Regions from separate parts of the Thermoanaerobacterium sp. PSU-2 genome, predicted to be linked through region 1. Evidence: riboswitches for the same ligand, from Rfam matches in the RefSeq annotation. Region 1 holds a riboswitch; the other holds the start of a gene.
The links. A riboswitch is a leader RNA that binds a small molecule or an ion and turns the genes downstream of it on or off. The one in region 1 is predicted to bind fluoride.

Region 1 (6,877 bases):
CAATAATAATAGGTGGAGGACCTGCAGGATCTACATTAGGAAGAAAGCTGTCTAAAGAAGGATATAAGGTATTGTTGATAGAAAAGCATGTTTTTCCAAGGTACAAAGCCTGCGGTGGCGGAATAACGAAAAGGTGTTACAAATTATTAGATATTGATATAAGCCAATACGTAGAAGATATTACCAATGAAATTATCTTTAAATTTCCTAACGGCAAACAGACTGTTTTGCAGACTGGTGAGCCTATAATATATCAGGTAGATAGGACTAAATTTGACAAATATTTAATAGATAAAGCAGCTTATTATGGGTGTGAAATACATGATGGTGAATTATTTTATGACTTTTATCAGCATGATAAGGGACTTGTCGTTGTGACAGACAGGGGTGAATATGAGACAAAGGTTTTAGTAGGTGCAGACGGAATAAACAGCAATGTGGCACATAAAGCGAACTTAATAAATGGCAAAAAAGGCATAGCACTTGAAGGTGAAGTATACGTCGATAATAGCTTAATCGATGGATTAAAAGGAAAAGTTGTGGTGGATTTCAACGCAATAAGATATGGGTATGGATGGGTATTCCCTAAAGGTGATAGATTGTCTATTGGTGTCGGGACTTTTTTAAACAAAGTTTCAGACATAAAAGAAATGTTATCTAAAATGATAGAGGAAAATGTGGACGGAAATATAAAAGACTGCAAAATTTACGGGCATCAGTTGTCGTTTCCTGATGGGAGCGATGGTGTATTTAATAACGATAGAATAATATTGATTGGAGATGCTACAAGGCTTGCTGATCCATTTACAGGCGAAGGAATATACAATGCTTTGCTTACTGCAGACATATCATTTGATGTTCTAAAAAAGCATTTCAGTGGAGAATGTGGATTGGATGAATACACTCTTAGACTCAATAGAGAAGTTGTGCCAGATGTTGGTTGGGCATATAGATTAGCGCAATTTACGTACAATAACATGGATTTCATAGAAAAATCAGTAAGATATTTTCCTAATGTGCTATCATACTTTGTAGATATAATGATGGGTGATAATACATATAAGAATTTTAAATTAAAAGTTCCAATGTATTCACTGCGGGTAATGACTTCTAAGACGAAAATTAAAGTAGAAAAAAACGTGTCATGAAGTAATTGACTTTAAACTGTAGTTAAATTAAACTATTTATAGGTAATACCCCTTATGAGTATATGAAAGGAGAGATTAAATATGGGTTTGTTTGGTTCAAAAGGTGAAACTGTCACGATTGATGTCAGAGGCATGTCATGCAACCATTGCAAAATGACTGTAGAGAAAGCATTAAAAGGTCTTGATGGAGTATCAAAAGCGACAGTAGACTTGGATAAGGCTAATGTCACTGTAACATACGACCCTAAAAAAGTTACTATAGATGACATGAAAAAAGCGATTATTGACGCAGGATATGAAGCTTAATATTTTCATGTATGTTTAACCGCTAATGCGGTTATTTTTTTATATTTGCTGTATAATAAAGTTAAAAAAATGTTATTTACAAAAAGCTTTTTTTGCTATATAATAATTACATAAAATCCAATCGGAATAGTATAATTTAAAGGAGAGGATATAATGTCAAAGATTGCAAAAAGCCTTACGGATTTAATAGGCAATACGCCGCTATTGGAATTATCAAACTACAATAAAGAAAATAATCTTGAAGCAAAGCTTATAGCAAAATTAGAGTATTTTAATCCATTAAGCAGCGTAAAGGACAGAATCGGATATGCTATGATCAAAGATGCAGAAGAAAAGGGGCTTATAAACAAAGACACTGTTATTATTGAGCCAACCAGTGGCAATACAGGAATAGCGCTGGCTTTTGTTGCAGCGGCTAAGAAATACAGATTAATATTGACTATGCCTGAGACTATGAGCATTGAAAGGAGAAATTTGCTTAAAGCGCTTGGCGCTGAAATAGTATTGACGCCTGGCCCAGAAGGCATGTCTGGAGCTGTAAAAAAGGCTGAGGAGCTGGCAAAGCAGTATGGAAATGCATTTATACCGCAACAGTTCAAAAATCCTGTCAATCCAGAAATACACAGAAAGACGACAGCAGAAGAAATATGGAGAGACACTGATGGCAATGTAGATATATTTGTTGCAGGCATTGGCACAGGTGGGACAATTACAGGTGTCGGTGAGGTTTTGAAATCAAGGAAACCTGATGTAAAGATTGTAGCAGTTGAGCCTGCTGATTCTCCAGTTCTATCAGGTGGAAGACCTGGTCCACATAAGATACAAGGTATAGGTGCAGGATTTGTACCTGATGTTTTGAATAGAGAAATCATTGATGAAATATACCAAGTTAAAAACAATGAAGCATTTGAGACATCAAGAGCATTGGCAAAATCTGAAGGATTATTAGTTGGAATATCATCAGGTGCAGCCGCATTCGCAGCGACTCAGATTGCAAAGAGACCAGAAAACAAAGGCAAGACGGTAGTCGTATTGCTGCCTGATACAGGAGAAAGATATCTCTCGACGACATTGTATCAAGATTAAAAAGATACTTTAACATAGAAAGATAAAATGATATAATATATTTGACAACAAAAAAGAGGATGAAGCTCCCTCGTTTAAATTGCTGAAAAGCTGATGGCTTCTACTGATAATGTAGATGGCTGTCGGCTTTTTTATATTATTATTTTTGTTTTACAGTTAAAATGATATAATATATTAAGAATACATTGGCAATTATTTAGGTTGGGTAATATCAAAATATAGAGATGTGATGAGTGTGGATAAGAAAACTGTTGTAAATATACTTAATGAAATAGGGCTTTTGTTAGAGTTAAAAGGTGAAAATCCTTTTAAGTCGAGAGCGTATTATAATGCTGCCCGTACAATAGAAATCCTTGATGACGATATTGAAAAATTAACAAAAGAAGATAGATTAAAAGATGTAAAGGGTATAGGTGATGCGCTTAATAAAAAACTTACTGAGCTTGTTACAACTGGGAGACTTGAATACTATGAAAATCTTAAAGCGTCGATACCTGAAGGCCTCATTGAGATGTTAAAAATACCAGGTCTTGGACCTAAAAAGATAAAAACATTGCATGACAAACTTGATATAAAGACGGTTGGTGAGCTGGAATATGCCTGTAATGAAAATAGACTAGTTGAATTACCGGGATTTGGTGAAAAGACGCAGAAAAAAATCCTTGAAGGTATACAATTTATAAAACAGTTTAATGGTAAGCATCTATTTATGGATGCATATTTAGAGGCCACATCATTAAAACAATACCTTATTGATAGTGGATTGATAATAAGATGCGAAATTGCTGGAAGTTTAAGGCGAAGAAAAGAGATAGTGAAAGACATAGATATTCTTGCTACCTGTGATAATCCTGAGAAGCTCATGGACGTATTTACAAAATATGAAGGTATAAGGGATATTGTAGCTAAGGGTGAAACCAAGACTAGCATAACATTGAGATCTGGCATAAATGTAGACTTAAGGGTTGTCAAAGATGAAGAATATCCATATGCATTGCACCATTTTACAGGCAGCAAAGAGCACAATACAGCTATGAGGCATAGGGCAAAGCAAATGGGAATAAAAATGAATATGGTCTATTTAAAGATGATTTGCTTATTAAATGCCGTGATGAAGAAGAGATATTTAATAATCTCAATTTATCGTATATTCCTCCAGAACTTCGCGAAAATATGGGTGAAATTGAAGCAGCAGAAAAAGGGTTACTTCCAGTATTAATAGATGAAAAAGACATCAAAGGGGTTTTTCATGTACATACGATATACAGCGATGGAACAAATACACTTTCTGAGATGGTGAATGCGGCAAGATATCGCGGTTATAAAATTATTGGTATTACAGATCACAGTAAATCTGCATTTTATGCAAATGGACTTAAAGAAGAAGATGTTTTAAGGCAATTGGATGAAATTGATGAATTGAATAACAAGTATATTGATATAAAGATATTAAAAGGCATAGAATCTGACATATTAAGAGACGGTTCACTTGATTATGACGAAGATATATTGAGAAGATTTGACTTTGTCATTGCATCTGTTCATTCCAACTTTAAAATGAGCAAAGACGACATGACAGAGAGAATAATAAAAGCTATAAAAAATAAATACACAAAAATCATTGGACATCTAACAGGGAGACTTCTCCTTGCAAGAGACGGCTATGACATTGATGTGTATAAAGTTATAGATAGTGCTGCTGAATACGGGAAGATAATCGAAATAAATGCAAGCCCTTATAGATTGGACATTGATTGGAGATACATAAAATATGCAAAAGAAAAAGGTGTAAAATTTGCAATTTGTCCAGATGCGCATAGGATAGAAGGGCTTGATGATGTAAAATATGGCATTGGCATTGCTCGTAAAGGTTGGCTTGAAGCGAAAGATGTGATTAATACGTATGATTTTGATGAGCTAAATAAAATTTTTAATAAATCTTAAATTAATTCCCCTCTTTATTACAGGAGGGGGTTAATTTTTAGTTTGAGAAGTTCATGTTTTTCTTGAAGAAATTTTGTAAAAAAGCAATTTTTTATTGACATTTTAGAAGAAGAATGATATTTTAATTATAACCAAGTATTCATATCGGAATACTATAAATTAGGAGGTGCTATATGAACTATATAGAATATTTTGACAGTATAGCGGGAGAATGGGATGAGATTAGAAAAAAATACTTCGATGATGATATTCGAAACATTGCAATAGAAAGATCTAACATAAAAAATAAAGGCGGTTTAATTGTTGCAGATATTGGTACAGGGTCAGGATTTATGGCTTTGGAATTATCAAAATATGCAAGAGAAGTTGTTGGGATCGACGTTTCAGATGAAATGCTTAAATATGCAAAACAAACTGCTGAGAATGCTGGTATTAATAACATAATTTTTTTAAAAGGAAGTATGGAGCAAATACCAATAATTGATGATTCTATCGATGTAGTTTTTTCAAACATGGTATTACATCATGTAGAAAATCCGTTTAAAGGCATCATGGAAATACACAGGATTTTAAAGCCAGGCGGAATGCTGATCTTAACAGATGTTATGAAGCACAGTAGTGAGTGGGCAAGATTCGAAATGTACGACAGATGGCTTGGATTTAATTTAGAAGATATAGAAAAAAGGCTTATTCATAGTAACTTTAAAGAAATACTTGTAAAAGAAACAGGACTTTATGCAACTGCAGTGTCATCTAAAGGAGAGATAGCAAAAACAGGAATATTTATAGCAAAAGGAATTAAAGAATAAGGAGGATTTAGGATGAGAAAGGAGACAAAATTAATTCATGGTGGTATATTTGGTGATGAAAAAACAGGTGCAGTATCAACACCTATATACCAAACATCGACGTTTAAACAGGATGCCGTAGGAAAAGATAGAGGTTATGAATATTCAAGAACAGGCAATCCAACACGAGAATCATTAGAAAAGCTTATTAATGATCTAGAGGGTGGAAAGGGTGGTTTTGCCTTTGCATCTGGCATGGCAGCAATATCGACAGTTTTGATGCTTTTTAATGCTGGTGACGAGGTAATAGTTTCAAATAATGTTTATGGAGGAACATTCAGGGTACTTGAGAAAGTTTTTAAAAGGCTTGGCATAGTTTCAAAATTTGTAGACACGTCTTTAAAAGATAATGTTGTAAATAGTATAACAAAAAATACAAAGGCAATATTTTATGAAACACCTACAAATCCTCTTATGACAATTACAAATATCAGAGAAATTTCAAGAATAGCTAAAGAATATAACATACTTTCGATAGTTGATAATACTTTTATGACACCATATTTCCAAAGACCCATTGAATTGGGTGCAGACATAGTTGTTCATAGTGCAACAAAATACCTTGGAGGCCATAGCGATGTTGTAGCAGGCCTTGTGGTTGTTAATAGTGAAGAATTAGCTCATAAAATTCATTTTCTGCAAAATGCAGTTGGTGGCATTTTAGGGCCGCAGGATTCTTACCTTGTGATTAGGGGAATAAAAACACTTAGCGTTAGAATGGAAAGGCATGAGAAAAACGCCAAAGAAATTGCAAATTGGCTTTTGGAACAACCTGAAGTTGAAAAAGTTTGTTATCCTGGTTTACATACACATCCAGGATACGATATTGCAAAAGAGCAGATGGATGGCTTTGGAGGCGTGATTTCATTTGAGTTAAAAAACAAAGATACGGCATTAAAATTATTAAACAATGTAAAACTTATTACACTCGCAGAAAGTCTCGGGGGATATGAAAGCCTAATTTCATATCCAGCAAAAATGACACATGCGTCTATACCAGAGGAACAAAGATTGAAGCTCGGCATAACCGATAAGTTAGTAAGATTATCAGTTGGACTTGAGAATTATCTGGATTTAATTGAGGATTTAAAAAATGCAATAAGGAGTTGAAATCATGAAATATGCAGAGGGAATCAGTGATTTAATTGGCAAGACACCACTTCTAAAAATAACTCATTTTGATATACCTCCGTATGTAAATATCTTTGCCAAGCTAGAAAACATGAACCCTGGTGGTTCTGTAAAAGATAGAACGTGCTATTACATGATAAAAGATGCTGAAGATAAGGGATTAATAAAAAAAGGTTCTACTATAATAGAGCCTACTGCAGGGAATACGGGCATTGGCCTTGCACTCGCAGCATTGAATAAAGGTTATAAAGTCATATTTGTTGTACCAACTAAATTTTCAGTAGAGAAACAGATATTAATGAAAGCTTTAGGTGCTGAAATAGTAAATACGCCTAAAGAGCTTGGAATGAAAGGAGCGATGGATAAAGCATATGAATTAGCAAAGGATATTAAGGACTCATATATTCCAAACCA
Region 2 (4,949 bases), on a different contig from region 1:
GGAAGCGGAGTCTATAAAATAGTCGCATCAAGAAAACAGCATATAAAACAAAAAACGGGGTTTTATCCCGAAATAAAAAAAATACTAGTGAAGCATCCTGATAAGCCGAGAAATGTTAATGGTGTAGATGAAATACTAACAACTGATGCTAACGAAATCTTGTGTGATAGCGAAATAAGTGCAATAATTGAAGTAATGGGAGGAATTGATCCTGCTTACGAGTACGTAAAAAAGGCGATAATTTCTAAAAAACATGTAATTACTGCAAACAAAGAGTTAATAGCAAAATATGGAGACGAGCTTAGAAAAATGGCAGATGAAAATGGTGTATTTTTGAAATTTGAAGCAAGTGTCGCTGGAGCAATCCCCATTATACATCAAATTGAGAGGCTCAAAATAACCGATGAAATAAATTTCGTAGGAGGGATAATAAACGGTACTACAAACTACATATTGACGCAAATAACAGAAAAGGGAATGAAATATGATGAAGCACTTTTATCAGCTCAAAAAAGAGGTTATGCTGAAAGCAATCCGGATTACGATATAAAAGGATTCGATGCTTTGTATAAGCTTGTGATTCTTATAAAAAAAGCATTCGATGCTGATGTTTCTGCTAATTCAATATTGAGATATGGTATAAATGAAATAAAAAATGACGATATATATTATGCTGAAAAATTGGGATACAAGATTAAACCATTTGCATGGGCTAAATACGAGAAAGGAAACGTCTATGCGAGTGTAGAGCCTATATTGATAGAAGATAGCAACATTTTAGCAAGTGTTGGTGATGTAAACAATGCTGTTATACTGAGAGGAGACAGTTTTAAAGAGCTAATTTTTATTGGAAAAGGTGCAGGACAAATGCCTACAGGTGATTCGGTTGTTGCAGATTTAATAGATATACTATTGAATTATGATATAAAAACGAATCATACGTCTAAACGCATTTCAGTTTTTAATGGTAGTTTTACAGATGTATTTTATATAAAACTTAAACCATTTTACAAGTTTAATATAAAAAATATTTTAAAATTTTTTACTGATAATGGCGCTTCGTTTAATGAGTCTGTTTATGATGGAAATACTTTTGCGGCTGTTTTCAAGCTTTTTGATAATGATATAAACAGGTTTATAGAAAGTTTAGAAAACAAAAAAATGTGTACAATAGAAAGTCTCTTCAAAGTGTTGCATGATGACAATGAAGTGGATAATAAACAAGTTAATACAATACAAAGTGAAGTTATATAAAAATTATACAAAGTATGATGCACGTCATTAAATTAACGGAAAGTAAATTTAAATCTTGTAATGCGTTTGATATCTATCAACATAAAATTTTAACCAATATTTATTTTTACAATGAAATGAGGGATGAATATGACAAAGAATTTTTCGAAAAAGGACTTGATTAAAGTTATATTAGAAGATATAGATGATTCTGAAATGATTGAAGAAGATATTATTCATATGATTATTAATGAGAAAGTTGCTAAAGATGTTTCAAAAGAGCATGAAAAGCATTTAACTTTTGGAGACAGAATGTCAGATAAGTTAGCGGAATTTGCCGGAAGCTGGGTTTTTATAATAGGTTTTGGAATTGTGCTTTTTGCCTGGATCATTGCGAATAGTTTTATTTTAAAACGTCCTTATGATCCATATCCATTTATTTTGCTTAATCTTATTTTATCATGTCTTGCTGCAATTCAAGCTCCAATTATTATGATGAGCCAAAATAGGCAAGAAGCAAAAGACAGAATTCGCTCTAAAAATGATTATAAAGTTAACTTAAAATCAGAGCTAATTATAGAAGATCTCCATAAAAAGATAGATGAATTGCAAAAATTACACCAAGAATTACTTAATAAGATTGACACTTTAAATAAAATGTAAATTTTATATAAAATATTTACTTTAAAAACAAATCTATGATATAATTGTTGATGTAAGGTGATGGAGCTCACCATTAAATGCAATGATGCTGATGGCTCCTATTGGGTATACTAACTCAATAGGAGCTTATTTATTACTGTTTTATGAAAATGGAGGGTGATTTACATGGAATACGTCTATATAGGTGTTGGTGGTTTTTTTGGGGCAATTTTGAGATATCTAATTTCTACTTACTATCAAAGTATATTGCATACAGTATTTCCCGTTGAAACCTTTTTTATTAATATCTTTGGATCATTTTTGTTAAGCTATATTTCAAATTTAGCCCTTGAAGAATTTAATGTAAATTTCAATATAAGACTTGCTATTACAACAGGATTTATAGGTGCTTTTACTACATTCTCCACTTTTACTAAAGAGACTATGGATCTAATAAGAAACGGGAAAATCGCTGTTGCGATATTGTATGTGCTTCTATCAATATTTATAGGATTTATCATGTCATTTATGGGATTTGAATTAGGAGATAAGACTGCAAAAATGATTAAAGGGCGTGAAGAAAATTGATGCTAAATATGCTGTTAGTAGGTTTAGGAGGAGTTTTTGGAGCAATATTGAGGTATGAAATATCAAGGCACATAAAAGAAAATAGGGAATTTGTAGTGCCATTAGAGACATTTATCATAAATGTTACTGGCGCTTTATTATTAAGCTTTTTATCAAGTCCTAAGCTTGTCCATCTATTTAATGACGATATAAAATTGTTTATCATGACAGGATTTATAGGTGCTTTTACTACATATTCCACATTTTCTCATGAGACAATAGATCTTTTTCGCAAAAAACATTATATACATGCATTTTTGTATTCATTTGTTACTGTCGTCGTTGGACTTATTGGCGCTTTTTTAGGATACTATATTGGAAGTTTGTTTTAAATAATGTATTATAGAAGTATAGAAGGAGGGGGTATGAGGTTTTGATATTAGACTATTTTAGATTGCTTTCAGCGTTATCGCTATCATTAGATGTGATGGAGAAAAGAAGTTTCGGACATGCCAGGAAAGTTGCCTATGTTGCCATAAGACTGGCACGAAATATTGGCGTTAAAGACGATGAAGAATATAAGATCTTTTATTCTGCTTTTTTGCATGATATAGGGAAAAGCGATGTAGTTGAGGACATTAACCATGACAGCACGTGGAAGCATTCCCTTAAAGGAAGTGAATTTGTAAAAGGGATGCCTAAAGGGGATGAGTTTTCCGAAATCATCAAGTATCATCATGAAAATTGGGATGGAAGTGGGCATTTCCATCTTAGTGGAAACTCTATTCCTTTAGAAGCACAGATAATATATTTAGCTGATCAATTTGATATAAGGTACAGCATTATATCCAAGAAACTCAATGAGTACGATACAAGGGAAAACATAAAGAAATGGCTTGATTTAGAATCCAAAAAGGCGTTTAATCCTCTATTGGTAAGCATGTTTAAAGATCTAATGAAGCAAGAAAAGTTTTGGCTGGATTATGAAAATTATAATCAGTTTGATGTCTTAAATCCGTACATAAGAAATGAAATTATGGTGATTGGAATAGATGATCTTGAGAGTATCGCCGAAGTTTTTTCAAAAATAATTGATAACAAAAGTCATTTTACGTACAACCATTCAAAAGGCATATCTGAAATTGCACATAAAGCAGCGATGCTTTCCGGATACGATCAAATTACAGTTCAAAAGGTGAAAATAGCAGGCCTTTTGCATGATTTAGGCAAATTGGCCATACCAAATGAAATATTGGACAAACCAGGAAAGCTTACTGAAGAAGAATTTACGACGATAAAGTCTCATACATACTTTACTAAAAAAATACTACGGGAGATAGGAGAAATTGATGATATAGCTGAGTGGGCTGCAAATCACCATGAGAAATTAGATGGCTCAGGGTATCCTGAAGGACTTACTGAAGAAGACCTTGATGAAATTTCAAGGCTTATGGCTGTTTGCGATATATACCAAGCACTAACAGAAGATAGGCCCTATAGAAAAGGTATGTCACATATTGAAGCAATCGATGTGATCTATAAATTGGTCAAGCAAAATAAGGTAGATGGGAAATCGCTGGAGATAATAAGAGAAATACAAAAAGTGAACAAATAAGTATACTCATCCATATAACTGTCAATAATATGGATGAGGAGGTATTATATGGGCACGCTATATAAAATTTTTAGGGAGATATCAGCTACAAAAGAAGAAACAAATGATGAAAATGATGCTTTGATAGATGAAGTGAAAAACACCATGAGACAGTTAAAAGATGCGGAAATGTATTTTCAAAGTGTTACAGATCCTGACTTAATTGATCAAGCTATTTACAACATAGAGTCATTGAGAAAGAAGTATACTTATTTACTTAAAAAAGCTAAAGAAAACGGTGTGAATTTTGATAATTTCAATTCGCTTATATCATAATTTGTCCCCCTCTTAATATAATAATCATAGGATGTATTAAGGGGGAATTTTTATGAATTTAAGCATTGAATACAATATAATAATAGCATATGTAGTGGGACTTTTTTTATTATACATACTTGGGTGGTTATTGGTTGTACCGAGAAAATTTCTTATAAGGCTTATTTTAAATGGAGTAGTAGGAGCATTAGTCTTGTTTTTTATGAATATGGCTGGAAAGACATTTGGAATATATGTCGGCATAAATCCTATAACAGCTTTAGTTGTAGGCTTTTTAGGCATACCTGGAGTGATTTTGCTTATTGTGTTGCAGTATATCGTGTAATATAAATTTCCAAATAATTATAAGTGTAAATAATCTCCTTAATAGAAATAATAAAAAAGGTAATATTTTATTAAGGAGGTTACAAAGATGACTGTAAAAAGCGATATCGAAAAGGCTGTTGCTGCAGCACAGTCTGCACTTGGAACGTACGCGCAGTTTGCCAGCGCGACAGATGATCCAGCAGCTAAGCAGATGTTTCAGCAGATGCAGCAAGATATGCAAAGGCACGTAAATATGCTAAACAATAGATTG

Region 2: it holds a riboswitch for fluoride, as region 1 does, so the genes downstream of both, crcB (fluoride efflux transporter CrcB) here and polX (DNA polymerase/3'-5' exonuclease PolX) in region 1, are expected to answer to the same signal.

What each region holds. Positions count from the first base shown of each region.
Region 1 is NZ_MSQD01000004.1:7,255-14,131, reverse strand. It holds gene BVF91_RS04215 (geranylgeranyl reductase family protein) at 1-1,148, shown strand, start outside; gene copZ (copper chaperone CopZ) at 1,230-1,454, shown strand; gene cysK (cysteine synthase A) at 1,608-2,540, shown strand; fluoride riboswitch at 2,587-2,650, shown strand; partial or broken gene polX (DNA polymerase/3'-5' exonuclease PolX) at 2,776-4,484, shown strand; gene BVF91_RS04195 (class I SAM-dependent methyltransferase) at 4,658-5,293, shown strand; gene BVF91_RS04190 (bifunctional cystathionine gamma-lyase/homocysteine desulfhydrase) at 5,306-6,442, shown strand; gene cysK (cysteine synthase A) at 6,447-6,877, shown strand, end outside.
Region 2 is NZ_MSQD01000012.1:85,666-90,614, forward strand. It holds gene BVF91_RS10130 (homoserine dehydrogenase) at 1-1,254, shown strand, start outside; gene BVF91_RS10135 (DUF1003 domain-containing protein) at 1,384-1,896, shown strand; fluoride riboswitch at 1,944-2,004, shown strand; gene crcB (fluoride efflux transporter CrcB) at 2,062-2,463, shown strand; gene crcB (fluoride efflux transporter CrcB) at 2,463-2,834, shown strand; gene BVF91_RS10150 (HD-GYP domain-containing protein) at 2,876-4,057, shown strand; gene BVF91_RS10155 (DUF2508 family protein) at 4,106-4,372, shown strand; gene BVF91_RS10160 (pro-sigmaK processing inhibitor BofA family protein) at 4,425-4,697, shown strand; gene BVF91_RS10165 (DUF1657 domain-containing protein) at 4,785-4,949, shown strand, end outside.